DNA from 3 places in the Bradyrhizobium sp. MI1.10 genome. Region 2 is predicted to be linked to each of the others. Evidence: predicted binding sites of a transcription regulator. Region 2 holds the regulator's gene; each other region holds the start of a gene.

Region 1 (9,582 bases), on a different contig from region 2:
GAATCACCGGTACCTCAATTCCTATCGCAGTTGTGTGACTCTGCGAAGCATCGCGCGCCTCACCCCGGTAAAACCCTGGGAATTACGGTTAGCGTTGCCTGCTTTTCAACGCCGCTGCTCAGCTATCGTGCCAATGAATGCCTCAACCGTGGGCAAGATATTCCTGACGATGATGTCGACGCCGGCCGCGGTCGGATGAATGCCGTCGGCCTGGTTGAGCTTGGCATCAGCCGCGACACCGTCGAGAAAAAACGGATAGAGCGGCACGCCGAATTTTTTCGCCAGATCCGGATAAATCGAATTGAAGCGCGCGGCATAGTCCGCGCCGTAATTCGGCGGCGCCAGCATACCGCACAGCATCACCGCGATCTTGCGCGCCTTGAGGCGCTGGACGATCTCGGTCAGCGCGGTGCGCGTCAAATCGGGATCGATGCCGCGCAGCGCATCGTTGGCGCCGAGCTCGATGATCACACCGTCGGTTCCGTTGGGGACCGACCAGTCGAGCCGGTCACGACCACCCGAGGAGGTGTCGCCGGATACCCCGGCATTGGTCATGTCGACCTCTATGCTTTTGTTTTGCAAGGCTTTTTGAAGTTTTGTGGGGAACGCCTCCTGGGCCGGGAGGCCAAGGCCGGCGCTCAAGGAATCGCCGAGAACCACCAGCTTGATCGGCTTCGCAGCCTCGGCCCATGCCGGATTTGGCACCGTCATCAAAGCGAGCATCAACACGGCTATGTGCATGAACAATCCGTAACGCCTCTCGACCGCGCGTGCGGAGTTGCCATATGACCGGACCATGGATACTCGCATCTCTTCCTCGTCGCTTGCCGACAGCTCGGCGGACACCATCGCCATCTCCAACGTCAATCTGTCATTGGGTACGGGCGCGGCACGCGTTCACATTCTCAAGGATATCAGCCTGCGCGTCGGCCGGAGCGAGACGATCGGCCTGATCGGCCCGTCAGGTTCGGGCAAATCCACGCTGCTGATGGTGATGGCGGGGCTGGAGCGTCCTGATAGCGGAGAGGTGGTGGTCAGCGGCACGCCTTTCAATGCCCTCGACGAGGACGCGCTGGCCCGCTTCCGCGGCCGCCAGGTCGGCATCGTCTTCCAGTCCTTCCATTTGATCCCGACCATGACCGCGCTGGAGAACGTCGCGGTGCCGCTCGAGCTTGCGGGCAATCCCGACGCCACAAAGCGCGCGGCGCAGGAGCTGCAATCGGTCGGGCTCGGCGACCGTCTGCATCACTATCCGACGCAGCTCTCCGGCGGCGAGCAGCAGCGCGTCGCGCTGGCCCGCGCGCTGGCACCCGATCCCGCGATCCTCGTTGCCGACGAGCCGACCGGCAATCTCGACGAAGCCACGGGACAACAGATCGTCGACCTGCTGTTCAGCAAGCATGCCGAGCGCGGCATGACGCTGGTGCTGGTCACGCACGATTCCTCGCTGGCGCATCGCTGCGATCGCGTGATCCGCCTGCGCTCCGGGCGCATCGACACGCAGTCGGCGCCGGCATGAGCCTCGCTGCCGAACCGTTTGCGAAGCCCAATGGCGTTGCGCTGTCGCTGCGCTACGCGCTGCGCGAATTGCGCGGCGGCCTGCGCGGCTTCTACGTCTTCATTGCCTGCATCGCGCTCGGCGTGATGGCGATCGCCGGCGTCGGCTCCGTATCGGCGAGCCTGAGCGACGGCCTCGCCCGCGAGGGCCGTACGCTGCTCGGCGGCGACGTGTCCTTCGTCTTGTTCCAGCGCGAGGCGAAGCCGGAGGAAGTCGCCTTCCTGCGTTCGCGCGGCACCGTCTCGAGCGCCGCCACACTGCGCGGCATGGCGCGCTCGGCTGAGGGCAAGCTGGCGCTGGTCGAGATGAAGGCCGTCGACGACACCTATCCGATGCTGGGACAGCTGACGCTGGCGCCGCCGCTGCCGATGTCCGACCTGCTCGCAGAGCACGACGGCGCGTTCGGCGCGGCCGCCGATCCGACGCTGCTGGCGCGGCTGTCGCTCAAGACCGGCGATCGCGTCACCGTCGGGACTGCCACGTTCCAGATCCGCAGCGCCGTCGAAGCCGAGCCTGACAAGCTCGCCGGCGGCATCGGCTTCGGCCCGCGCTTCCTGATCAGCGAGGCGGGCCTGCGCGCCACGGGGTTGGTCCAGCCCGGCAGCCTGGTGCGCTGGGTCTACCGGGTGAAGCTGCCGGAGATCGCCAATAGCGAGCGCGCCACCGACGCCTTCATCGCGGACGCCCGCAACGCCGCGCCGCAGGCCGGCTGGGAGGTCCGCAGCCGCTCCAATGCGTCGCCGCAGCTCGAGCGCAACATCAACCGCTTCACGCAGTTCCTGACGCTGGTCGGCCTCGCCGCGCTGCTGGTCGGCGGCGCCGGCGTCGCCAATGCCGTCAAGGCCCATATCGATCACAAGCTCGAGGTGATCGCGGCCTTCAAGGCCGTCGGGGCCACCGGGCGCGACGTGTTCGGCATCTATCTCGCCCAGGTTCTCCTGCTCGCCGCGATCGGCTCGGTGATCGGCCTCGCGCTCGGCGCCGCCATGCCCTTCGCAATCGTCGGCCTGTTCGGCAAGCTGCTGCCGCTGCCGGTGGTGCCGGCGGTGCATGCCGACGAACTCGCGCTGTCGTTCGTCTATGGGCTGCTGACGGCGCTTGCATTCGGCCTGTGGCCACTCGGGCGGGTGCACGACGTGCCGGTGGCCGCGCTGTTCCGCGACACCATCAGCTCCGAATGGCACCGGCCGCGCTGGAGCTATCTCGTCTTCATGGCCGTCGTGATCGCGCTGCTCATCGCGGTCGTGATCGGGCTATCCTTCGACAAGCGCATCGCCGCGGTGTTCGTGGCCTCCTCCGTGGTCGTGTTCGCGCTGCTGCGCGGCATTGCCGCTCTGCTGATGACGATCGCACGGCGGCTGCCGCGCACGCGGTGGCCGATGCTGCGGCTTGCGATTGCCAACATCCACCGGCCGGGCGCGCTGACGCCCTCCGTCGTGCTGTCGCTCGGGCTCGGCCTCGCCGTGCTCGTCACCATCACCCAGATCGACGGCAATCTGCGCCGGCAGTTCCTGGCGGCACTGCCCGAGCACGCACCGTCGTTCTTCTTCATCGACATTCCGAGCACGCAGGCCGAGCAGTTCGACTCATATCTGCGCCAGCTCGCCCCTGGCGCGAAGGTCGATGACGTGCCGATGCTGCGCGGGCGCATCGTCGGGGCCCGCGGCGTCCGCGCCGAGGAGCTCAAGCCCAGCACCGATTCCGAGTGGGTGCTGCAGAGCGACCGTGGCCTGACCTATACCGCCGAGCTGCCGAAGGGCTCCAAGGTGGTCGAGGGCGAGTGGTGGAGCGCCGATTATTCCGGCCCGCCGCTGGTTTCGATGGAGAAGAAGATCGCGGACGGACTCGGCCTCAAGCTCGGCGACGAGGTCGTGGTCAATATCCTCGGCCGCGACATCCCCGCGAAGATCAGCAATCTGCGCAGCATCGACTGGCAGGGCCTCGGCATCAATTTCGTCCTCGTGTTTTCGCCGAACGCGTTCAAGGGCGCGCCGCACACCCACATCGCGACGCTGACGGAAGCCGGCGGCGATGCGGCCGGCGACGGCAAGATCATCAGGGAGGTGGCTGACGCCTATCCGATGGTGACGAGCGTGCGCGTGCGCGAGGTGATGGAGACGGTCGGCTCGGTCGTGACCAACCTGGCGCTGGCGATCCGCGGCGCCAGCGCGGTGACCCTGATCTCGGCGATCCTGGTGTTGGGCGGCGCGCTCGCCGCCGGCCATCGCCACCGGGTCTACGATGCTGTAATCCTCAAGACCCTGGGCGCGACCCGGCTGCGGCTGCTCGGCGCCTATGCCCTCGAATACCTCCTGATTGGCCTCGCTACGGCGGTGTTCGGCGTTTTCGCCGGCAGCGTCGCGGCCTGGATGATCGTGACCCGGCTGATGACCCTCACTTTCGTCTGGCAGGGCGGCAGCGCCGCCGGCGTGGTCGCGGCTGCCTTGGTCGTCACGGTCGGCCTCGGGCTCGCCGGCACGCTGCTGGCGTTGAACAAAAAGCCCGCCACGGTGTTGCGGAATTTGTGACAAATGGTAGCGGGCGGCGGCACGGGAGCGAAATCGCACGATTCCGGCGATTAACCACGTCCGCTCGTCTGGATTGCAGGGAAGGGCGACATTCAGCCGCGCGTGGACGGTTGCAGCGGATGTGTTAGTTTCCCACATATCGAGTGGGTTCGGAGCCCCGATTGTTAGCCAAAATTTAGTCGGCAGACATCGGTATCCGAGATAGAGTTTGACGAACCGGCGGCATGGCGACCCTCATGCCGGACCGGACCAACCAACGGGAATTCGACCATGTCGGACCTAGACCGCAATTACGCTTCTCCTTTCGGCAGGGCCGCCGGGCGTGTTGACGCCGCGACGGTCGATGCCGGCCTGCGCGCCTACATGCTGCGCATCTACAACTACATGAGCATTGGCCTCGCCATCACCGGCTTGGCCGCGCTCGGCGTCTACATGGCCGCCGTGACGGATGTTCCGACCCCGGAAGCCGTCCGCGTCGGCAAGCTGTTCCTGACGCCGTTCGGCTACGCGATGTTCGTCAGCCCGCTGAAGTGGCTGTTCATGCTCGCGCCGCTCGCCATGGTGTTCGTGATCTCGGCGGGCATCAACCGTCTCGCTCCCTCGACCGCCCAGATCCTGTTCTGGGTGTTCGCGGCGCTGATGGGCGTCTCGCTGTCCTCGATCTTCCTGGTGTTCACGCACACCTCGATCGTGCGGGTGTTCTTCATCACCGCGGCGACCTTCGGCGCGCTCAGCCTCTACGGCTACACCACCAAGCGTGACATGAGCGGAATGGGTTCGTTCCTGTTCATGGGCCTGATCGGCATCGTGATCGCGAGCCTGGTAAACCTGTTCCTGGCGAGCTCGGTGCTGCAGTTCGTGGTGTCGGTGGTCGGCGTGCTGGTGTTCGCGGGCCTCACCGCCTGGGATACCCAGCGGCTGAAGAACGACTACATCTACGGCTACGCCTCGGCCGGCGGTGACATCGCAGAGCGTGCGGCCATCACCGGCGCGCTGTCGCTGTACCTGAACTTCATCAACCTGTTCACGCTGCTCCTGCAGCTCCTCGGCCAGCGCGACTAAGCGCTGAGGCGAGAGGACGGACACGAACCCCGGCCGAAAGGCCGGGGTTTTTGTTTGGGTGGGCCGGACGTCGTCATCGCCCGCCTTGTGCGCAATTGCGCACTGGGGCGGGCGATCCAGTACGCCGCAGCGCCTCGATCCTAGCCGTGCTGTCTCGGAGTACTGGATGCCCCTCCTACGCGGGGCATGACAGCGCAGAAGATGGAGGCTGCTTCCCTCGCAATGACGCGTGGGGAGGCCGTTCGCCTCTTCCAGCCGTTCCAGGAAGGCTCTAATCTTGCCCCATGTCCGCACCCGATATCAGGCCCACCACTGAGGCCGACCTCCCCGCCATCACCGCCATCTACCAGCAGGCCGTCCGCGAGGGCACCGCGACGTTCGAGCTGGAGCCGCCCGATCTCGCCGAGATGACGCGCCGCTACCGTACGCTGATCGACGGCGGCTACCCCTATTTCGTCGCCATCCTCGACGGGCGCGTCGCCGGCTACGCCTATGCCGGCGCCTACCGGCCGCGGCCGGCCTACCGCTTCACGGTCGAGAACTCGATCTATCTCGATCCGTCCTTCCACCGCCGCGGCATCGGAGCGCTCCTGCTGGAGCGGCTGATCGTCGAGTGCGAGGCGCGCGGTTTCCGCCAGATGATCGCCGTGATCGGCGATTCCGCCAATGCGGGTTCGATCGGCGTGCACAGCAAGGGCGGCTTCAAGATGATCGGCACGCATCCCAGCGTCGGGCTGAAATTCGGCCGCTGGCTGGACACGGTGATGATGCAGCGGGATCTTGGCGAGGGCGCGAAGAGCGTGCCGGGGAAGTAAGGCCCGTAGCCCGGGTGAGCGAAGCGATACCCGGGAAGGCTGCAAGCAAAGACCCGGATGTCGCTACGCTCATCCGGGCTACTGGATCCCTGCTCACACCACCGCCAATTTGCGATCGATCACCAGGAGCACGCGCTCCAGTTCGTGGCCGCGGCGCAGGATCAAGCCCGTCGCCGAGATCACGCTGTACATGCCCTGCTTGCGCGCGAGGCGCGGATCCTTCTCGATACGATAAATTGGCACTTCCGAGGCGCGGCGGAAGACCGAGAACACGGCGCGATCCCTGAGGAAGTCGATGGCATAGTCGCGCCACTCGCCGTCGGCGACCATCCGGCCGTAGAGATTGAGAATACGGTGCAGCTCGAGCCGGTTGAACGTCACGCGGCTCAGCTGCGCATTCGAAGCGGCGGGGCGCGCCGCCGCGCGCTGTTCGCTCGGATCGGCATCCTCCGACAGACTCATAGGTCGCCTCCTGTCGCATCAGCATGACCGCGTCCGCGAAGAACCGTCCCCGGAACCGCGGATCATGACAGTTGCATGATCGCGCCAACTGTTCCCCACCGCAAGGGGCCCCTGGAAGGACACTGGACCGGAGCAAACCGCCCACACGCAGCGGTGGAACTCTGTCGCGGCAAACCGTCACGGGATCGTTAGCAGGAATCATAGTGTCGCCGCTTTTCCGCCAAGCGACTGCCGCCCTGCATTGCGAAAAGACTTGTGTGCGTTGACCCGGTCCTTTCGGTTCCGGATTCCTCAGCCCCCAGCCCCCCGGGGCCGTCAGGATCGGGTCTGTTCGCACGACAAGGAGGGCCAACGCGAGTTGGTCCTTTTTTGTTTGGGTCGGTTTTGTCTGTGTCGGGATGTTTCTGCCTCGACGCATATCTCACCATCTCCGCACAAACTCTCTCCCCTCATCCTGAGGAGCCGCGAAGCGGCGTCTCGAAGGATCGAGGCCGAGCTGCCTCAGTAGGGCCTGCATGGTTCGAGACGGCGCTGACGCGCCTCCTCACCATGAGGATTGAGAGCGTGCTTGAGTCGGAAGATTCGAAGTGTGCGCGTCAGTGCAGCGACGTATACGCCGCGCCCAGCATCGGGCCCGGCTTCTCGCGGCTGCCGTCCTGAACATAGACCACGGCACCGTCGACGCCGTCGCGCGTGAGGTTCTCGATCGGCACCGTCCAGCTTTCCGGACGGCCGGTCCAGTCGCCGACCTTGAGCAGGTTGCGCACCACGTTGTGATAGATGACCTGCTGTCCACGATTTTCGCCGCGGCTGATTGCGATCGGGACCGATTTCGCAATCGAGCAGATCCAGACCTCGCCGTGGGACGCCGTCGGCTCGTTGCTCGCGGCGACCGAGACGTTGATCTGCTTGCCAGCGAGCGACATCGTCACCGGCACGCTCATCACACCAGTGCCCTTATCGGTTTTGCCGATCGCGCTTTCGATGCCGGTGCGGTCGCTGCCGACGACATGCGTGGAGCCGTTGACCACGACCTGCGGCGTGTAGACTTCGCGGTCGCCGCGCATGCGCGAATAGGCACGCTGCCGTGCAGAGAAGCGCGAATCGGCCAATGTGTCCTTCCAGCCGAGATAGTCCCAATAGTCGATCGGCATGCTCAGCGCGATGATCGAGGGATCGCGGGCGAGGTCGCCGATGATCTTGTCGGCCGGCGGGCAGGAGGAGCAGCCCTGCGAGGTAAACAATTCGACAACGGCGCGGGGATCAGCCTCGGCAGGACGAATGACGGCGACGATTGCACAGAGACCAAGAGCTCCCGACCAGAGGGCGCCGGACCAGCGTGAAACCAGATGAGAAGCCGTCATTGTTGTCATGTCGAACGCCGTACACCATTGCTCGTGAGAGGGAAATCTTACCGCCGGATGGTCACCGTAGTCTTACGGGCCTCACACTTTCGTCCGCCAAAGTAACCGTCCAAAGCGTCGGGTTCTCCGCCGGGCGGGCCCATCTGAAGCCTGCCGCAAACGCGTGAAGGCGGCCTTGTGATAGGCCGCCTTCGTGTAACCTACTACTCACTTCGCAGTGAGCCACCGTTCACAAGTCCGCGCTTACGCCGCGAGCTTGCGCAGCACGTAGTGCAAGATGCCGCCGTTGCGGTAGTATTCCAGCTCGTCCAGCGTATCGATGCGGCAGAGCAGCGAAACGCGCTGCAGCGAACCGTCGCCGGAGACGATCTCCGCGGTCAGCTTCTGGCGCGGCTTGAGCTCGCCGACGAGGCCGCGCAGCGTGACCTTCTCGTCGCCCTTCAGACCGAGCGACGACCAGGAGGTGCCGTCCTCGAACGTCAGCGGCAGCACGCCCATGCCGACCAGGTTGGAGCGGTGGATGCGCTCGAAGCTCTGGCAGATCACGGCGCGCACGCCGAGCAGACGCGTGCCCTTCGCGGCCCAGTCGCGCGAGGAGCCGTTGCCGTATTCGGCGCCGGCGAACACCACCAGCGGCACCTGCTCCTGCTGGTACTTCATCGCGGCGTCGTAGATCGACATCTGCTCGCCGTCTGGCCAGTGTTTTGTCAGACCGCCCTCAGGGATATTTCCATCCGCGCCCTTGAGCATGAAGTTCTTGATGCGGATATTGGCGAAGGTGCCGCGCATCATGACTTCATGGTTGCCGCGCCGCGTGCCGTACTGGTTGAAGTCGGCCGGACGTACCTGGTGTTCGCTGAGATATTTGCCGGCGGGCGAGGTGAGCTTGATCGAACCGGCCGGCGAGATGTGGTCGGTGGTGATCTTGTCGCCGAACATGGCGAGGATGCGGGCCTCGACGATGTCGGTGACCGGCTCCGGCTCCTTCTTCATGCCTTCGAAATAGGGCGGGTTCTGCACATAGGTCGAGCTCATGTTCCAACGATAGGTCTCGCTCTCGACCGTCTTGATCTTGCGCCAGTTGGTGTCGCCCTTGAACACGTCGGCATACTTCTTCTTGAAGATCGACGCGGTCACGAACTTCTTCATGAAGGCGTTGATCTCCTTCGTCGTCGGCCAGATGTCCTTCAGGTAGACCGGCTTGCCGTCCTTGCCTTCACCGAGCGGTTCGATAGCGAGGTTCTTGGTGACGGTGCCCGCGAGCGCGTGGGCGACCACGAGCGGCGGCGAGGCCAGATAGTTCGCCTGCACGTCCGGCGAGACGCGGCCTTCGAAGTTGCGGTTACCGGAGAGCACGGCAGCCGCGACGATGCCGTTGTCGTTGATCGACTTCGAGATCTCCTCGGGCAGCGGACCGGAATTGCCGATGCAGGTGGTGCAGCCGAAACCGACCAGGTTGAAGCCGACCTTGTCGAGATCGGCCTGGAGACCGGAATCGGCGAGATAGGCCGCCACCACCTGGCTGCCCGGGGCGAGCGAAGTCTTCACCCACGGCTTTGCCTTGAGGCCCTTCGCGGCGGCGTTGCGCGCCAGCAGACCGGCGCCGATCAGCACGCTCGGGTTCGAGGTGTTCGTGCAGGAGGTGATCGCGGCGATCACGACGTCGCCATGGCCGATGTCGAACTTCTTGCCCTCGACGGCAAAGCGCTTCGCCGGCTCCTCGGCCTTCTTGTATTCGCTGGCGAGCGCGAGCGAGAAGCCCTCGGCCACGGACGGCAGCGCAATGCGGCCTT
Region 2 (9,582 bases):
TGCCGCTCACGACCGCCTCGGGCTTCATGACCGGCCGCTACCAGATGGTCAGCGCAAGCGGCGAACGCTTCGAGATCGACGTGCCGACGTTCTCGCTGGACAGCCCGGATAACAAGCGGGTGTTGAACTAGCGCTGGAAATGGTGGGCACGCTTCGCTTTGCCCACCCTACGGCACCGCGCTACGCGTCCTCGACGCCCGCCTCATCCGGTGTGAACTCGTACACCGAGCTGCAGAACTCGCAGGTCACGACGACCTTGTCGTCCTTGACCATTGCGGCACGGTCGTCGGACGAAAAGCTCTTCAGCATCGATGCCACCGCATCGCGCGAGCAGGAGCATTGCGCCTTCAAGGGCAGCGGATTGAACACGCGCACGCCGCGTTCGTGGAAGAGACGGTAGAGCAACCGCTCGCCGGACAGCTCGGGATCGATCAGCTCGACGTCTTCGACGGTTTCGATCAGCGAGCGCGCCTCGACCCAGGCATCGTCTTCAGCGACGGCATGGACCTCGACGCCCTCGGGCGCATCGCCGGGATGCAGATCGGCCTGCCGCGCGCGCTCGGGCGCCTTCGGCAGGAACTGCATCAGCATGCCGCCGGCACGCCAGCGATGCTTGCCGCCGTCGTTCGAACGCCACTCCTCGCCCACGGCGAGACGCACGCGTGTCGGGATCTGCTCGGAGCGCAGGAAATATTCGTGAGCGGCGTCTTCGAGGCTGCCGCCGTCGAGCGCGACCAGGCCCTGGTAGCGGCTCATGTCGGGGCCCTGGTCGATGGTCATGGCCAGATGACCGTGGCCCAGCAGCGCGCCGGAAGTCTTGCCGGAATCCTGGACTTCGCCGAGGCGCGCGGCATCATAGCGCGCATAGGCGCGCAGGCGATCCGGCGCCTGATAGTCCACGACCAGGAACGACACAGGACCGTCGGTCTGGGCCTGGAGGATGAAGCGGCCTTCGAACTTCAGCGACGAGCCGAGCAGCGTGGTCAGCACGATGGCCTCGCCGAGCAGCTTGCCGACCGGCGCCGGATAATCGTGCTTGGTCAGGATCTCGTCGAGCGCCGGACCAAGCCGCACCAGGCGACCGCGCACGTCGAGCGCGTCGACCTCGTAGGGCAGCACGGCGTCATCGATGGGAACCGCGGATGGCGCGCGAACCGGGCCTTCGGGCCCGGTTTTCATGTCAGGGGATTGGGAAACCATGGCGCTTTATCTGGGGTCGGAAGGCGAAATTGGAAGGGGGCGGCTGCATCCGGAATGCAGAACGGATCGTACGCAAGCACGGCAAACTCGGTGTGGGGGGGGGGGGGGGCCCCCCCCCCGCCCCCCCCCGCCCCCCCCCCCCCCCCCCCCCCCCCCGGGGGGGGCGCCCCCCCCCCCCCCCCCCCGACGATCCAAAGCTACTTCACCGGCCCGCGTTACTTCACCGCGTCGAAGCACCAGGCCAGAATGCCCTTCTGCGCGTGCAGGCGGTTTTCGGCCTCGTCGAATACGACGGATTGCGGACCGTCGATCACCTCGTCGGTGACCTCCTCGCCGCGATGGGCGGGCAGGCAGTGCATGAACAGCGCATCGGGCTTGGCCAGCGACATCAGCTGGGCATTGACCTGATAGGGCTTGAGCACGTTGTGGCGGTGCTCGCCTTCCTTGTCGCCCATCGACACCCAGGTGTCGGTCACGACACAATCGGCGCCGCGCACGGCAGCTTCGGCATCCGTGCCGAGCATGATCGGCGCGCCGGTCGCCTTGATGAAGTCGCGCATCGCCTTTTTCGGTGCGAGCTCCGGGGGCGTCGCGACATTGAGCTGGAACTTGAAGCGCTCGGCGGCGTGCGCCCAGGACGCCAGCACGTTATTGTCGTCGCCGGTCCAGGCCACCGTCTTGCCCTCGATCGGGCCGCGATGTTCCTCGTAGGTCATGAGGTCGGCCATGACCTGGCAGGGATGCGAGCGCCGCGTCAGGCCGTTGATGACGGGCACGGTGGCGTTTGCCGCAAGCTCCAGCAGCGCATCGTGATTGAGGATGCGGATCATGATGGCGTCGACATAGCGCGACAGCACGCGCGCGGTGTCGGCGATGGTCTCGCCGCGACCGAGCTGCATCTCGGCGCCTGTGAGCATGATGGGCTCGCCGCCGAGCTGGCGCATGGCGACATCGAACGACACCCGCGTCCGCGTCGAGGGGCGCTCGAAGATCATCGCCAGCGTCTTGCCTTCGAGCGGCCTGACCGGCTGATGCGCCTTCTGCTTCGCCTTCATCGCGGAGGACGCGGCCAGCATGCGCTTGAGCTCCGACAGCGGCAGCTCGTTGATATCGAGGAAGTGCTTCGGTGTTTTCTTGGGCGTTTTATCGGGCGACGTGCTCATCAGCTTGCCGCCCGCTTGTTGCCAGACAACGCCGCGCAGGCGCGCTCGAGCCGCCCGACGCTGTCCTCGATCTCGGCTTCGGTGACGATCAAAGGCGGCAGGAAACGCACGACATTGTCGCCGGCACCGACGGTGAGCAGTTTTTGGTCGCGCAAGGCGGCAACGAGATCGCCGGAGGGCACCACGGCCTTGATGCCGATCAGGAGGCCCTCGCCGCGCACTTCGCTGACGACATCGCCATGACGGTCGATCACGGAAGCGAGCTTCTGCTTGAGCAGCAGCGACATCCTCTGCACGTGGTCGAAGAAGCCGGGCTTGAGCATGACGTCGAGCACGGCATTCGCCGCCGCGATCGCGAGCGGATTGCCGCCGAAGGTCGAGCCGTGCGAGCCCGGCGTCATGCCGGACGCCGCTTCCGCGGTCGCAAGGCAGGCGCCGATCGGGAAGCCGCCGCCGAGCGCCTTGGCCAGCGACATCACGTCGGGTTCGACGCCAAGGCGGCGGTACGCGAATAGATCGCCGGTGCGGCCCATGCCGGTCTGCACCTCGTCGAAGGCGAGCAACAGGCCGCGCTCGTCGCAGAGCTGGCGCAACGCCCTCAGGAAGGCGGGCGTTGCCGAACGCACACCGCCCTCGCCCTGGATCGGCTCGATCAGGATGCCGGCGGTCTGCGGACCGATCGCCTTTTTCACTGCCTCGAGATCGCCATGCGCAACCTGGTCGAAGCCCTCCATGGGTGGGCCGAAACCTTCGAGATATTTTGCCGAACCCGTCGCGGCCAGCGTCGCCAGCGTGCGGCCATGGAAGGCGCCTTCGAAGGTGATCATGCGATAGCGGTCTGGATGGCCCTTCGCGGCGTGATAGCGGCGCACGACCTTGATCACGCATTCCAGCGCTTCGGCGCCGGAATTGCAGAAGAACACGAAGTCCGCGAAACTTTCATTGCACAGGCGCGCGGCAAGCTTTTCGCCGTCCGGGCTCTGGAACAGGTTCGACATGTGCCAGAGCTTCGTGGCCTGTTCCTGCAACGCCGCGACCAGCGCCGGATGGGCATGGCCGAGCGCATTCACCGCCACCCCGGAGGTGAAATCGAGATAGCGCTCGCCATTGGTCGCGATCAGCCAGCAGCCTTCGCCACGCTCGAAACCGAGGTCGGACCTGGCGAAAACGGGGAGCAAATGCGGCGCTGCGCTGTTAGTCATGACGGTCACTTGAATGTTGCGGACGGTGTGAGCGTGCATTACGCAACGCACCATCGACCGGCCCGGAAAACGAAACGTGCCGCCTCTTGAGGGCGGCACGTGCGACTATCTTAGGCCTGGTGAAACGGGTGTCAATGCCGCCCGGAAAGCCTCGCGAAACGCTGAATCCGTAGTCTTGCGGTGCCGATTTTGCGGGATTTAGCCACGGAACATGTGGAAGCGAGTCGGCGGACTCTTGCGCGGGAGTCACGCCATATTGTAGCGTTTGGATTGTCAGATACGACATCTCGTGCAGTGGTTCTGATCTTTAAGTCCTTATGTACCGGCGTAAACGTTCGGGCGTTCAAGACGCGCCCGGCGAGCCTTAAGGGATTCTGGCGGCACGGGTTTTTGAAGGCTTAGGCATTCGCTGCGAGGCCCCAGGATGGCTGGCGCGCAGCGAGGGAAAGGGTGCAATGACGGTTTTGACCTGGTCCGATGATCGCGTCGAGCAGCTGAAAAAGCTCTGGGAGGCCGGACTTTCGGCCAGCCAGATCGCGGCGGAGCTCGGCAATGTGACCCGCAATGCCGTGATCGGCAAAGTGCACAGGCTCGGCCTCTCGGGCCGCGCCAAGAGCCCATCATCGGCAGCGCCCCGGCCGCGCAAGGCGCGCCCCGCGCAGCACATGATGCGGGTGAGCCGCCCGATCTCGCGCGGCAACACCGCGCTGGCGCAGGCCTTCGAGGTCGAGGCTGAGCCGGATCCGGTCACCTACGACAACGTGGTGCCGATGAGCCAGCGGCTGTCGCTGCTCGAATTGAACGAGGCGACCTGCCACTGGCCGGTCGGCGATCCCTCGAGCCCGGACTTCTTCTTCTGCGGTGGACGGGCGCTGTCCGGCCTGCCCTATTGCGCCCAGCACTCGCGTGTTGCGTACCAGCCGGCGTCGGATCGGCGCCGCGCACCGGTGAAGCCGGGTCCGCGGTAATCACGGCAAGTCGTCGCGCAAAGACAGTTCAATAATTTCAGTGTCGTCCTGGCGAAAGCCAGGACCCATACTCCGAGCACGAAGTAGTCGTGCGAAAGGGGTAACTCGGAGTCTTCGCCAAACCACTCCCTGTGGTTATGGGTCCCGGATCAGCGCTCGCTTGTCCGGGACGACATCGGAGAATGCAGGGACAGCTCGCCAACAAACAAGCCTGCAACCCTACACCTGCTCCGCCTTCGCAAACCGATCATCCAGCGCGTAGCCGGCGCCGCGGACGGTGCGGATCGGGTCTTGCTCGCGGCCGAGATTGAGCAGCTTGCGCAGGCGGCCGATATGCACGTCGACGGTACGCTCGTCGATATAGATGTCGCGGCCCCAGACGCTGTCGAGCAGTTGCTCGCGCGAGAACACCCGGCCCGGGTGCTCCAGGAAGAACTCCAGCAGGCGATATTCGGTCGGACCGAGATCGATCGGCCGGCCTGAGCGCGCCACGCGGCGCTTGTCACGGTCGAGCTCGATGTCGCCAAAAGCAAGCACGGTGGCGAGCCGCTCGGGGCTCGCGCGCCGCAGCAGGCCCTTCACGCGCGCCAGCAGCTCCGGCACCGAGAACGGCTTGACGATGTAATCGTCGGCGCCGGTCGCAAGACCCCGCACCCGCTCGCTCTCCTCGCCGCGCGCGGTGAGCATGATGATCGGGAGCTGCTTGGTCTCGGGACGGGTGCGAAGCCGCCGGCACAGTTCGATGCCCGACAGGCCCGGCAGCATCCAGTCGAGCACGATCAGATCGGGGATGTGCTCCTTGAGGCGGGTGTCGGCGTCGTCGCCGCGCATCACCGTCTCGACGTCATAGCCGTCGCCTTCGAGGTTGTAGCGGAGAAGCTCGGTCAGGGCTTCCTCGTCCTCAACCACCATAATGCGTGCGCCCATCGGGTCGTCGCTCCCTTAAGTCTTCAGGTGTTCGGTACCGTGTTGGCGAAGGTCGTCATGTCGCCCTTCGGCCGCTTGTCGGTGATCGCCTGGCCCTCGATCATGTAGAACACGGTCTCGGCGATGTTGGTGGCGTGGTCGCCGATCCGCTCGATGTTCTTGGCGCAGAACATCAGGTGAATACAGAACGAGATGTTGCGCGGATCCTCCATCATGTAGGTGAGGAGCTCGCGGAACAACGAGGTGCAGATGGCGTCGACTTCCTCGTCGCCCTTCCACACCGCCATCGCCGCCGGCAAATCATGCGCGGCATAGGCGTCCAGCACCGACTTGACCTGCTGCTGCACGAGGTCGGTCATGTGCTCGAGGCCGCGGAACAGCTTGAGCGGATGGAAGTCCGTTTCCAGCGCCGCGACGCGCTTGCCCATGTTCTTGGCGAGGTCGCCGATGCGCTCGAGATCAGTCGCGACGCGCATGGCGCCGACGATCTCGCGCAGATCGACCGCCATCGGCTGGCGGCGGGCGATGGTGAGCACCGCACGCTCCTCGATGCGCTTCTGCAGCGCGTCGAGCTCGGTGTCGATGGCAACGACGCGCTGGCCGAGCGGGACGTCGCGGCGGATCAGCGCGTCGACGGACTCGACGATCATGCGCTCGGCGATGCCGCCCATCTCGGCGACCAGGCGGGTGAGTTCCTGGAGGTCGGTGTCGAAAGCCTTTGCGGTATGTTCGGAAGCCATGTCGCGTCTCCTCAGCCGAACCGGCCGGTGATGTAATCCTGCGTGCGCCGGTCGGTCGGCGACGTGAAGATCTTGCTGGTGTCGTCGAACTCGATCAGCTCGCCGAGATACATGAAGGCGGTCTTGTCGGAGACGCGCGCCGCCTGCTGCATGTTGTGGGTGACGATCGCGATCGTGTAATCCTCGGACAGCTCCTGGATCAGCTCCTCGACCTTGGCGGTCGAGATCGGGTCGAGCGCCGAACAGGGTTCGTCGAACAGGATCACCTCGGGCCGCACCGCGACGGTGCGGGCGATGCAGAGGCGCTGCTGCTGGCCGCCGGAGAGCGACAGGCCGGAGGCGTTGAGCTTGTCCTTGACCTCGTTCCACAGCGCGCCGCCGCGCAGCGCCTTCTCGACGCGGCCGTCCATTTCGGACTTCGAGATCTTCTCATACAGGCGGATGCCGAACGCGATGTTCTCGTAGATCGTCATCGGGAACGGCGTCGGCTTCTGGAACACCATGCCGACGCGGGCGCGCAGCAAATTGAGGTCCAGCTTGCCGTCGAGGATGTTGGTCTGGTCGAGCATCAGCTGACCAGTGGCGCGCTGGCCGGGATAGAGGTCGTACATCCGGTTGAAGATGCGCAGCAGGGTCGACTTGCCGCAGCCCGACGGACCGATGAACGCCGTGACGCGATTGGCGCCCAGCGTCAGGTTGATGTTCTTCAGCGCGTGGTGCTCGCCGTAATAGAAGTTCAGGTTGCGCACGGTCACCTTCGGGGGCGCCTCCGGCAGCACCGGCGCGTGGGGCAGCCCACCGGCCGCGCTCATCGATACGGAAAGATCACTCATTTTGCGGTCCTCTCGGCGCCAAGGATGCGCGCGCCAATATTAAGGGCAAGAACGGTCAGGGTGATGAGCAGCGCCCCGCTCCAGGCCAATTGCTTCCAATAGGCATAGGGGCTCTGCACGAAGTTGTTGATGGTGACAGGCAGGTTCGCCATCGTCTTATTCAGGCCGAGGCTGAAGAACTGGTTCGACAGCGCGGTGAACAGCAGCGGCGCAGTTTCACCGGCGACGCGAGCGGTTGCGAGCAGCACGCCGGTGATGAGGCCGGAGCGCGCGGCGCGATAAGCGATCCGCTTGATCACCAGCGAACGCGGCAGGCCGAGCGCCGAGGCCGCCTCGCGCAGCGCGTTCGGCACCAGCAGCAGCATGTCCTCGGTCGTGCGCAGCACCACCGGGATCACGATGACCGCGAGCGCGAGCGAGCCTGCGATCGCCGAGAAGCCGCGCATCGGCACCACCACCGCGCCGTAGATGAACAGGCCGATGATGATCGAGGGCGCCGAGAGCAGGATGTCGTTGATGAAGCGGATCACCGAGGTCAGCCGGTCATTGCGGCCGTATTCGGCGAGATAGGTGCCGGCGAACATGCCGAGCGGCGCGCCAATGCCGACGCCGATCACGGTCATGATCAGCGAGCCGACGATGGCGTTGAGCAGGCCGCCCTCGTTCGATCCGGGAGGCGGCGTGTTCTCGGTGAACAGCTGGACATTGAGTCCCGCCAGTCCATTGTAGAGCAGCGTGATCAGGATCAGCGCGAGCCAGGTGACGCCGAAGGCCGTTGCGGCGATGCAGAGCCCGCGAACGACGATGTCCTTGCGGCGGCGGCGTGAATAGATCGGATTCATGGCGCTAGTTCCCCGCCTTCTTTTCCAGCCGCATCAGCATCAGCCGCGCCGCTGCAAGCACGAAGAAGGTCAGCACGAACAGCAGGAGACCGAGCAGGATCAGGCCGGACTGGTGCAGGCCGTCGCTCTCGGCGAACTCGGATGCGATCGCCGCCGAGATCGTGGTGCCCGGCGCGAAGATCGACGACGAGATCCGGAACGAGTTGCCGATGATGAAGGTCACCGCCATGGTCTCGCCGAGCGCCCGGCCGAGCGCCAGCATGACGCCGCCGATGACGCCGACGCGGGTGTAGGGGATCACCACGCTGCGGACGACTTCCCAGGTGGTGCAGCCAACGCCGTAGGCGGCTTCCTTCAGGACCGGAGGCACGGTCTTGAACACGTCGACCGAGATCGAGGTGATGAAGGGCAGCACCATGATGGCGAGGATCAGCGCGGCATTGAACAGGCTGAGATAGGACGGGGGACCTGCGAAGATCGCGCCCAGCACGGGCACGCCGTCGAAGATCTTGATCATGAAGGGCTGGAACGTGTTGGCGAGGAACGGACCCAACACGAAGAAGCCCCACATGCCGTAGATGATCGAGGGGATGCCGGCGAGCAGCTCGATCGCCATGCCGATCGGGCGGCGCAGCCATTGCGGGCAGAGCTCGGTGAGGAAGATCGCAATGCCGAGACCCACGGGGATGGCGATCAGCATCGCGATGAAGGAGGTGACGAGCGTGCCGTACATCGGCCCGAGCGCGCCGAGCACCGGCGGATCAGCGGACGGCGCCCAGCGCTGCGTCCACAGGAAAGAGACTCCGAATTCCTTCATCGCGGGGAAGGCGCCGACGATCAGCGAAATGATGATGCCGCCGAGGATCAGAAGCACCGAGATCGCGGAGAGCCGCGTGATCCAGTAGAAGGTAACGTCGCCGAGCTTGAACGCGCTCAAGGCCTTGGCGCGATCATAAGGTCCGGCGTCGTCGATTACATCGCTCTGAACGGCCATCTCTGCCACGCCGATCCCCTGTACTAAAATAGTATACGTTTTTTGTTGGTCCGTGCCCCGGATGCGGCTCAGCGCATCCGGGGCACGAGCGTCGCGAACCTAGCTCTTGATTTCGGCAGCCCAGGTCTTCTCGATCAGCTGAACGACCGGGTCCGGCATCGGGATGTAGTCGAGCTCTTCAGCCGCCTTGCCGCCGTTCTTGAAGGCCCAGCGGAAGAACTTGATGGCTTCCTGCGAGGCCGCCTTGTCGGTGGCGTCCTTGTGCATGAGGATGAAGGTCGCCGCCGTGATCGGCCAGGACTTCTCGCCGGGCTGGTCGGTCAGGATGACGTAGTAGCCGGGAGCCTTGGCCCAGTCGGCGTTGGAGGCGGCCGCCTGGAAGGCTTCGACGGTGGGCTGCACCGGCTTGCCGGCCTTGTTGACGAGGCCGGTGTAGGTCAGCTTGTTCTGCTTGGCATAGGCGTACTCGACGTAGCCGATCGAGTTCTTGGTCTGGCTGATGTTGCCGGACACGCCTTCGTTGCCCTTGGCGCCGACGCCGACCGGCCACTCGACCGCGGTACCCTCACCGACCTTGCTCTTCCAGTCCGCGCTGGCCTTGGCGAGGTAGTTGGTGAAGTTGAAGGTGGTGCCAGAGCCGTCCGAACGGCGGACCACGGTGATGGCCTCCGAGGGCAGCTTCACGTTCGGGTTGAGCTTTTTGATCGCGGCGT
Region 3 (9,582 bases), on a different contig from region 2:
CCGCGATGGCGGATGCCGATGCGGCCGGAGTCGCAGCGGTAGTTACCGAAGATCATCTTCAGGATCGACGATTTTCCGGCGCCTGATGGCCCCGACAGCACGACGCATTCGCCAGGATTGACGTGGAAGGTCACGCCGCTGACGACTGGCAATTCGATGCCGCCCTGCAGGTGCATCGTAAAGGTCTTGTTGGTGTTGGCGACGTCAATCATGGCGATCATTGAAAAACTCTTCCGGGAAGGCTCATGGCGGCAGAATCGAGGAGACGAGGAGCTGGGTGTAGGGCTCGCGGGGATCGTCGAGCACCTGGTCGGTGAGGCCGGTCTCGATGACGCGGCCGCCCTTCATCACCATCACGCGATGCGACAGCAGGCGCGCGACCGCGAGATCATGGGTGACGATGATGACCGCGAGGTGCAGCTCGGCGACGAGACTGCGCACGAGGTCGAGCAGGCGGGCCTGCACGGAAACGTCGAGGCCGCCAGTCGGCTCGTCCATGAACACCAGCCGCGGCTCGGTGACGAGGTTGCGGGCAATCTGGAGGCGCTGGCGCATGCCGCCGGAATAGGTGCGCGGTGCATCGTCGATGCGTGCGATGTCGATCTCGACGCGGGTCAGCCAGTCCGACGCGGTATCACGGATGCGGCCGTAATGATTCCAGCCCACTGCCATCAGCCGCTCGCCGACATTGGCGCCGGCCGAGACCGCCATGCGCAGACCCTGCGCGGGATCCTGGTGGACGAAACCCCAATCGGTGCGAAACAGAAACCGCCGCTCGGCTTCGCCCAGCGTGGCAAGATCGCGGGCGACGCCGTCGCGCATCCGGTAGGACACCTGGCCGCCGCTGGCCGCGAGCTGACCTGACAGGAGCTGAAGCAGCGTCGATTTGCCCGAGCCGGATTCGCCGACGATCGCCAGCACCTCGCCGGGATAGAGCGCAAAGGACACGTCGCGGCACGCGGCGATACGGCCGTAGGATTTGCTGAGAGACTCCGCAACCAGCAGCGGCTGATCGTGTTCGAGCATATCTTGATCAACCATGTGAGCCTCCCTGCGCCTTCTCCTTGTACGGCGCAGCGCTCATGCTGCCGTGGTGGCCGGCGGCCTGGCGGCCCTCGCAATAATCGGTGTCGGAGCAGACGAACATGCGGCCGCCCTTGTCGTCGGTGACGATCTCGTCGAGATAGGAATCTTCTGCGGCGCATAGCGCGCAAGGCGCATTAAAGCGATACGGCTCGAAGGGATGGTCTTCGAAGTCGAGCGACACGACTTGCGTATAGGGCGGGATCGCGTAGATGCGCTTTTCGCGGCCGGCGCCGAACAATTGCAGCGCCGGGCAATTGTCCATCTTGGGATTATCGAATTTCGGCGTCGGCGAGGGGTCCATCACGTAGCGCGCATTGACCTTCACCGGATAGGCGTAAGCCGTCGCGATGTGGCCGAAGCGGGCAATGTCCTCGTAGAGCTTGACATGCATCAGGCCGTATTCGGCGAGCGCATGCATGCGCCGCGTCTCCGTCTCGCGCGGCTCGAGGAAACGCAGCGGCTCCGGGATCGGCACCTGATAGACCAGCACCTGATTTGCGTGCAGCGACGTCTCCGGGATGCGGTGACGGGTCTGGATCACGGTCGCATCTTCAGTCGCGGTTGTCGTGGCGACGCCGGCGGTCTTGGCGAAGAATTTGCGGATCGAGATCGCGTTGGTGGTGTCGTCAGACCCCTGGTCGATCACCTTCAGCACGTCCTGTGGCCCGAGGATCGCAGCGGTGACCTGGACGCCGCCGGTGCCCCAGCCATAGGGCATCGGCATTTCACGGCTGGCGAACGGCACCTGATAGCCGGGGATCGCGATCGCCTTGAGGATCGCCCGGCGGATCATCCGCTTGGTCTGTTCGTCGAGATAGGCGAAATTGTAGGCCGGCGCGTTCATTCCGCGGCCTCCTTCATGGCGTCGGGCGCATTGGCATCAGCGAATTCCTTGCGCAGCTTGCGCAACAGGCCGAGCTCGGACTGGAAGTCGACGTAATGCGGCAGCTTCAGGTGCTCGACGAAGCCGGTCGCCTGGACGTTGTCCGAATGCGACATCACGAATTCTTCGTCTTGCGCGGGTGCGAGTGCCTCTTCGCCGAGCTCGCGCGCGCGCAACGCGCGGTCGACCAGCGCCATCGACATGGTCTTGCGCTCGCTCTGGCCAAAGGCGAGGCCATAGCCGCGGGTGAAGCACGGCGCCTCCGTCGCGGAGCCCTTGAACTGGTTGACCATCTGACACTCGGTGAGCTCGATCGAGCCGAGCGGCACGGCGAAGCCGACGTCTTCCGCCGAAAATTCGACATCGACCTCGCCGAAGCGGATTTCGCCGGCGAAGGGATGGTTGCGGCCGTAGCCGCGCTGGGTGGAATAGCCCATCGCCAGCAGAAACCCTTCGTCGCCACGCGCGAGATTTTGCAGGCGCAGGTCGCGGTCCGCCGGGAAATTCAGCGGCTCGCGGGTGAGGTCGCCGACGTTGACGCCCTCTTCGGCCTGCGGCGAGGGCTCGATCAGGCCGTCGCGGCCGAGAATATCCGTCACCCGCGGCGTGGGCACCGTGGAGGCTTCGGCCGTCGCCGGCGCCTCCGGCACAAAACCTTCGGCGAGCGAGGGATCGAGCAGGCGGTGGGTATAGTCGAAGGTCGGGCCGAGAATCTGGCCGCCGGGAATGTCCTTGAAGGTCGAGGACACCCGCCGCTGCACCCGCATCGCGCCGGTCTCGACCGGCTCGCTCGCGCCGAAGCGCGGCAGCGTGGCGCGGAAGGCGCGGACCAGGAAGATCGCCTCGATCAAATCGCCGCGCGCCTGCTTGATCGCGAGCGCCGCGAGCTCGCGGTCATAGAGCGAGCCTTCGCTCATGACGCGGTCCACGGCGAGGCCAAGCTGCTCCGAAATCTGGTCGAGGGAAATTTCCGGCACGCTTTGATCGCCGCGCCGCGCACTGGCGAGCAGGCGATGGGCGTTCTCGATGGCGCGTTCGCCGCCTTTGACTGCGACATACATGCTTAGCTTCCCTTGCTCACGACGCGCGTGGTGCGCGGGACCGCAACCACGGCATCATCCGCGACCAGGACCACATCGATGCCGCGCGGAAACAGCGCTTCGTTAATACGAAGTCGCTCGAACAGGTCGAACGGCTTGATCGAGGCCTTGAGCGTCGCGACGCCGTCGATTCCGGGACCGCGCAGCTCGAAGCTGCGCCCCGAATGCAGGCTCTCGACCTGAAGGATCAGCGTGGTCGACCGGTCCGGATATTCGCTGGTGCCGAGCGCGAAGCGCTCGAGCGAAGGCAGCGCCCCGCCTTCGCTGATCAGCGCGAAGCTGACGATCGAGGAATCCTGCACCACCGGCGCGCCCGTGTGGAACTTCAGCCATTTTGTCACGTCGGTGCTTTCCGACATGCGCGCATCGAGCCAGAGCGGCGTGTCGTGATCGAACAGCGTCAGCGCGATCGCGGCCGTGCCGCGCATCATCACATGAGGCGCGCCTGATGTCGGCACGATGCGCTGGACCGACCCCGGCCGCGCCATCGCGTCCATGACCGAGCGAAAGGTCGATTGCGCCGACAGCACCTTATCGGCGAACCCCGGCGGCAGTTCCGCAATCGTGGTCATGATCTCACCCCTCACCGCGCACCATGGTGTAGAAATCAACCTTCGTCGCAGCGGTCTCGGCCGCCGCTTGCTTGCGCCTGACCATAAGCTGCTCACGCAACGGCGCGATGATGTCCCGCTCCACCGCGCCACTGAAATCGCTGGACTGCACCAGCGCATCGCACAGCGCAATCAGCCGCGCCTTCTCACCGTCGCGACCGAGCGTGTAACCGAAACCGACCTCGCCGCTCGCAAGCCGCACCGCAGCCCGCGACACCGTCGCTTCGCCGAGATTGAATGGCGCACCGTCGCCGCCGACCCGGCCGCGCAGCATGACGAGGCCGTTTTCCGGCGCGCGCAGATCCTGATGCGCCGGCAAAGCGAGAGCGCGGAGGCGAGCGGCGATCTCGCCCGCCTCCGCGTGCGCCAGCACGGCCATTGCGGCCTTGCGCTGGGCTTGCTGATTGTTGTGCTGGGTCACCAGATCCACCGAAACTTTCTGCAGAACTTGCCGAATCCAAGTTGTCTATGATACTAGACAACTTCATACGGGAGCGCCATGACTGTTTCGTGACAAAGGCGTGATTTCTGGAGTAGCTTCCGAGCCACATGAGCATGCAGGACACAGCCTCCTCCGGCGTGGCGTTGTGGCGCCTCGTTGCCGACGGCATCGAGCGCGGCATCGCCGAGGGGCGCGGTGGGGCCGGCGGCCCCCCGCCGGGGGCGGGGGGGGGCGGCCCACCCACTAGCGGGGCGCGCCCCCCCCCCCCCCCCCCCCGGGGGGGGGGGGGGCGCCCCCCCCCCCCGCCGCGGGGGGGGGGTGGGGGCGCGGGGTGCCCGCGGCCTGCGGGGGGGGCTGCGCCGCGGGCGGTTTGGGGGCCCGCGACAAGCTGCCGGGCGAGGTGGAGATCGCCGAAACCTATCGCGTGAACCGCCACACCGTGCGACGCGCGCTGGCCGCGCTTGCCGAGCGCGGCATCGTGCGGGCCGAACGCGGCAGCGGAACCTATGTCGAGGCGCAGAAGCTCGCTTATCCACTGCGCTCGCGGACCCGCTTCTCCGAGATCGTCGGCGCCGACGGCCGCGAACCGCATGGCCGGCTGATCGAGGCGTCCGATGATGTCGCGACCCGCGAACTCGCGCGGGAACTTGGATTGAAGGCCGGCGCACCGTTGGTGCGGATCGAGGCGATGCGCCTCGCCGACCGCACGCCGATCTGCGTCTCCACGACGTGGCTGTCGGCGCAGCTGTTCCCGGGTGCGGGCGACGTCTTTGCTGCCACCCGCTCGATGACGAAATTGCTCGAGCATTACGGCGTCCGCGACTATCGCCGCGGCGCGACCCGGATCACCGCCGGCATTGTCGACGCCACCGACGCCGCGCGGCTCGATCTGGCGCTGGGACGACCGATCCTGGTGGTCGATGCCACCGACCACGATCTCGACGGCAAGCCGCTGGTGACCAAGCATTCGCGCTTTGCCGCGGAGCGGGTGGAATTTCTGGTGGAGAACGGGTGAAGAATCGTAGGGTGGGCAAAGGCGCGCTTGCGCCGTGCCCACCATCTATCCAACGTCGCGATTGAAGTGGTGCGCACGCTTCGCTTTGCCCACCCTACGAAATCGGTGATCAGGCCACCGCCCTTCGCCCAATAATCGCAAACCGCAATTTGCCCGAAACGAAATCGATCGCGGCGACCGCGACCAGGATCATCAGGATCAGGAACGACACTTTCTGCCATTCCAGCACGCGGATCTGCTCGGCGAGCTGGAGGCCGATGCCGCCGGCACCGACGATTCCGATGATGGTAGCCGAACGCGTGTTCGACTCGATGAAATAGAGCACTTGGCCGGCGATCACGGGCAAAACCTGCGGCAGCAGACCGAAGCGGATCTCGTGCAGCGCACTGCCGCCGGAGGCGCGGATGCCCTCGACCTGCTTCTGGTCGGCGCCCTCGATCGCCTCCGAGAACAGTTTTCCAAACGCGCCGAAATCCGACACGGCAATGGCGAGCACGCCGGCAAACGGGCCGAGCCCGACTACGTTGATCCATACCAGCGCCCAGATCAGCGTGTCGACGCCGCGGATCGAATCCAGGAAACGTCGAATCGGGAAGCGCAAAATGCTCGACGGCACGACATTACGGGCGGCAAGAAGACTGACCGGCAGTGCGAACAGCGCGGCGAGCGTCGTGCCGAGCAGCGCGATCGACAGCGTCTCGCCCAGCGCCTTCAGATAGACCGGCAGCGACGAGCCGGGATCCGGCGGGATCATCATCAGGCTGATCCAGCCGAGCTGGTTGAGGCCCGCGACGAACCGCGACGGCGAGAAGTCGAGATCGACGAGGCCGTAAATCAGGATCGCGAGCGCCGCGACGATCATCGCCGGCATGGCGAGCCGCGCCGAGGCCGGCCGGTCGAACACGTCAGGATAGCGCGCGCGAAGCGCCGCGGTATCGGTCTCCTGCGGTCCCGTCACGTCCGCCCCTCCTTGCCGAACAGGCGGCCGCGCAGCCAGCCGGTGCTGATGTCGATGATGAAGACCGTGACGATGATGGTGAGCAGGATCGCGCTGACGTCGGAGTAGTAGAACTTGCGGATGGCGACGACGAGCTCCTGGCCGATGCCACCGGCACCGACAAAGCCCATCACGGAGGCCTCGCGGACGTTGATCTCGAAACGCAGCAGCGCGTAGCTGGCATAGCCTGCCGTGACCTGCGGCAGGATGGCGAAGCGCATACAGGAGAGCCAGCTTGCGCCGGTCGAGCGAACGCCTTCGACCGGCTTCATGTCGGCGTTCTCGACGATCTCCGAGAACAGCTTGCCGAGCGCGCCGGTGGAGTGGATTGCGATCGCCAGCACGCCCGCCATCGGCCCGAGCCCGAAGGCGATCACGAAGATCAGCGCAAACACGATGCCGGGTACCGTACGGGCGAATTCGAGCAGGCGCCGCACCACGAAGCGCAGCCAGGGCGCGGGCGAGGTGTTTTCAGCCGCGAGGAAGTTCAGGCAGAATGCAAAAGTCGCGCCGATCAACGTGCCGACATAGGAGATCAGCACGGTCTCGCCCAGCATCTTCAGCCATTTGCGCCAGCCCCACAGCCACTCGCCGACATCGGTCCAGACCCGCTGTCCGTTGTCGAGTGTAAGGATGCTGTCGAAATAGCTGATGAAGTTGCCGTAATGGGTGAACAGCGTGCGCAGATTCACTTCGGCGCCGAACGCGGCCAGACACAGTGCAGCGGCGAAGATCACGGCTCCAAACAGGAGTCGGAGCCGCCTGCGCGCGACCGCCTGGCGATAGGCGGCGTTGAGCACGGCGAGCTGCTGCTCGGGAAGGATCGAAACCGCGACGGTCATCTGATCAGGAAAGGTGGTCGATCAAAGAGAAAGAGCCGGGTCCATCGACCCGGCTCCAGTGGCATCGTCCCGAAATTCAGGACGCCTTCTTCTTACGCAGCGCATCGACGAACTTGATCAGCTCGATCGTGCCATCCCAATCCTTGGTGGTCGCGGGATGAAAACCCTTCTTCTGGCCGTCCTGGAGGCGATCGAAGGCCGCCTTGTCCTTGGCCGGCGCGTCGAAGAACGCCTTGGCGATGGCGGCCTTGGCCTCTTCCGGCAGGTCGGAATTGTAGGCATAGGGACCGTTGATGATCGGCGCCGATTTGTGGATGATGCGGAAATCGTCCTTCTTCATCGCCGAGCCGTCGGCATTCTTCAGCATGCCCTTGGTCAGCATCTGCGCCAGCGTCGAATCGTCATCGCTGGTCCACTGGTTGGCGGCAACGTCGACAGTGCCCTGCGCCAGCGCCAGGATCGCGTTCTCATGGCTGCCGGTGAAGACGACCTTGCTGAAATAGGTGTCGGCATCCGCGATGCCCATCTTGTCGAGCTCGAAGCGCGGCACGTTGTTGCCGGAGGTCGAGTTCGGGTCGACCAGGCCGAGGTTCTTGCCTTTGAGCTGGTCGATGCTCTTGTAGGGGCTGCTCGTCTTGACGAAGAACACCGAGTAGTAGCCGGTCGAGCCGTCGGAATTGATGTCGTTGGCGAAGGCGTCGGTCTTGACGCCGGTCAGGCGGGCGCGGGCGAACGAGGCAGAGCCGTAGCTCGCGATGTGGATGTTGCCGGCGCGCTGGCCTTCGATCACGGCAGCGTAGTCGTTGGCGATGCGCAGCGTGACTTTCACGCCCAGTTCCTTGGAGAGATAGCTCATGAACGGCGCCCAGCGCTCGGTGACGCCCGAGGCGTTTTCCGCCGGAATGACCGCGAAGGTCAGCTCGGGATATTTGGCCTTCCAGTCTTCGGCGGACGCGGAAGCCGTGAACGCGAGCGCGGCGGCGCCGGCAAGAATCAATCTGCGAGTAATCATGATAGCCTCTTCATTGGTTGAGGTCGGTTGACGCAAAACTGGTGAGTCCTGAAGCGGCGCAGCTCAGGCGGCGGCCGCCGTTCCAAGCGCCGGAATGCCTTGTCGCACCGGTGCAGGCGTGCCGCCCATGACATCGGCGGCTTCGAGATCGTAGAGCTCGCGCGCAACGTGCTCGGTCAACTCGGCCGGCGCGCCGTCGAACACCACGCGACCCTGCGCCATGCCGATCAGCCGGTCGCAATAGCTGCGCGCCAGATCGAGCGAATGCAGGTTGCAGAGCACGGTGATGCCGAAATGCTTGTTGATGCGCAGCAGCGCATCCATCACGATCTTGGTGTTGCGCGGGTCGAGCGAGGCGATAGGCTCGTCGGCGAGAATGATGTCGGGCTGCTGCACCAGCGCGCGGGCGATCGCCACGCGCTGCTGCTGGCCGCCGGAGAGCTGATCGGCGCGCTGGGCTGCGAGCGGGGCGATATCGAACTGTTCGAGCGCGGACATCGCCAGCGCCTTGTCCTGCTCGGGCCAGGTCTGCGACAGCGAGCGCCAGGCTGGCATCGTCGCGAGCCGTCCCATCAGGACGTTGGTGAGAACATCGAGCCGGCCGACCAGGTTGAACTGCTGAAAGATCATCGCCGAGCGCGCTCGCCACTGCCGCAGCTCCTTGCCGCGCAACGCGGTGACGTCGAGGCCGTCGAACAGGATGCGACCCTGCGAAGGCGTCGCGAGACGGTTGATGGTCCGCAGCAGGGTCGACTTGCCGGCGCCGGACCGTCCGATCACGCCGACGAAACCGCCGGGAGAGACTTGAAACGAAGCGTCGTCCACCGCGGCTTTCACGCCGAAGCGACACGTCAGACCTTCAACCACCAGCATGCAGGGCTCCAGAGTAGCTGGGACCCACCGCTAACGCCGGCGCTTGACACTTGTGTGACACGGACGTTGCGGTGCGGCGATCCTACACACCTCATCCCCTGTTCATCCCTTGTCACCGCGTCGTCATGACATTGTCATCAAGCCGCTCGAAGAGAAACGCCCGCCCTCTCGTTCGGATGCAACATGGCCGCCAAAGCTCTTTCGGTCCAGCCGACCATCGATCCCTCGGCGAAGCTGCACGACACCAGGCTTGGGGCCTACACCGAGGTCGGCGCGCGCACGATGCTGCACGAAGTGACGATGGGCGATTACTCCTATGTCGTGAATGACGCCCAGATCACCTACACCACCATCGGAAAATTCTGCTCGATCGCGGCGATGACACGGATCAATCCGGGCAATCACCCGATGCACCGGGCCACGCAGGCGCATTTCACCTATCGGTCGAGCGCCTATTTCGAAGGCGAGAGCGACGACACGGAATTCTTCGACTGGCGGCGCCAGCACCACGTCCATATCGGCCACGATGTCTGGATCGGTCACGGCGCGATCGTGCTGCCGGGTCGCAACATCGGCACCGGCGCGGTGATCGCGGCCGGCGCCATCGTCACCAAGGACGTGCCGACCTACACCATCGTCGCCGGCAATCCGGCGCGCATCGTGCGCCGGCGGTTCTCGGAAGAGGTTGCGGGGCGGCTTGCGAGGCTCGCCTGGTGGGACT

Evidence for each region. Region 2 encodes PhoB, which activates phosphate uptake and scavenging genes when phosphate is short. Its sites were predicted from a motif close to TGTCATNNANCTGTCAT; they were not measured.
Region 1: AC0L3K_RS31140 (DUF2794 domain-containing protein) is a predicted target of PhoB. The motif match lies at 6,490-6,506, and genes of this name have one in related genera.
Region 3: phnG (phosphonate C-P lyase system protein PhnG) is a predicted target of PhoB. The motif match lies at 4,180-4,196, and genes of this name have one in related genera.

The regions. Positions count from the first base shown of each region.
Region 1 is NZ_JBVVPN010000039.1:2,098-11,679, reverse strand. It holds gene AC0L3K_RS31165 (arylesterase) at 106-741, opposite strand; gene AC0L3K_RS31160 (ABC transporter ATP-binding protein) at 797-1,519, shown strand; gene AC0L3K_RS31155 (ABC transporter permease) at 1,516-4,086, shown strand; gene AC0L3K_RS31150 (Bax inhibitor-1/YccA family protein) at 4,357-5,148, shown strand; gene AC0L3K_RS31145 (GNAT family N-acetyltransferase) at 5,433-5,963, shown strand; gene AC0L3K_RS31140 (DUF2794 domain-containing protein) at 6,057-6,425, opposite strand; gene AC0L3K_RS31135 (DUF1223 domain-containing protein) at 7,022-7,798, opposite strand; gene acnA (aconitate hydratase AcnA) at 8,033-9,582, opposite strand, start outside.
Region 2 is NZ_JBVVPN010000044.1:13,814-23,395, reverse strand. It holds gene apaG (Co2+/Mg2+ efflux protein ApaG) at 1-131, shown strand, start outside; gene AC0L3K_RS32725 (Hsp33 family molecular chaperone) at 181-1,200, opposite strand; gene argF (ornithine carbamoyltransferase) at 1,416-2,363, opposite strand; gene AC0L3K_RS32715 (aspartate aminotransferase family protein) at 2,363-3,565, opposite strand; gene AC0L3K_RS32710 (GcrA family cell cycle regulator) at 4,021-4,533, shown strand; gene phoB (phosphate regulon transcriptional regulator PhoB) at 4,753-5,460, opposite strand; gene phoU (phosphate signaling complex protein PhoU) at 5,484-6,200, opposite strand; gene pstB (phosphate ABC transporter ATP-binding protein PstB) at 6,212-7,033, opposite strand; gene pstA (phosphate ABC transporter permease PstA) at 7,030-7,875, opposite strand; gene pstC (phosphate ABC transporter permease subunit PstC) at 7,880-8,869, opposite strand; gene pstS (phosphate ABC transporter substrate-binding protein PstS) at 8,969-9,582, opposite strand, start outside.
Region 3 is NZ_JBVVPN010000034.1:12,907-22,488, forward strand. It holds gene phnL (phosphonate C-P lyase system protein PhnL) at 1-221, opposite strand, end outside; gene phnK (phosphonate C-P lyase system protein PhnK) at 244-1,041, opposite strand; gene AC0L3K_RS29200 (alpha-D-ribose 1-methylphosphonate 5-phosphate C-P-lyase PhnJ) at 1,034-1,930, opposite strand; gene AC0L3K_RS29205 (carbon-phosphorus lyase complex subunit) at 1,927-3,030, opposite strand; gene phnH (phosphonate C-P lyase system protein PhnH) at 3,033-3,641, opposite strand; gene phnG (phosphonate C-P lyase system protein PhnG) at 3,646-4,059, opposite strand; partial or broken gene AC0L3K_RS29220 (phosphonate metabolism transcriptional regulator PhnF) at 4,230-4,328, shown strand; gene phnF (phosphonate metabolism transcriptional regulator PhnF) at 4,454-5,137, shown strand; gene phnE (phosphonate ABC transporter, permease protein PhnE) at 5,247-6,095, opposite strand; gene phnE (phosphonate ABC transporter, permease protein PhnE) at 6,092-6,976, opposite strand; gene phnD (phosphonate ABC transporter substrate-binding protein) at 7,053-7,988, opposite strand; gene phnC (phosphonate ABC transporter ATP-binding protein) at 8,052-8,861, opposite strand; gene AC0L3K_RS29250 (LbetaH domain-containing protein) at 9,045-9,582, shown strand, end outside.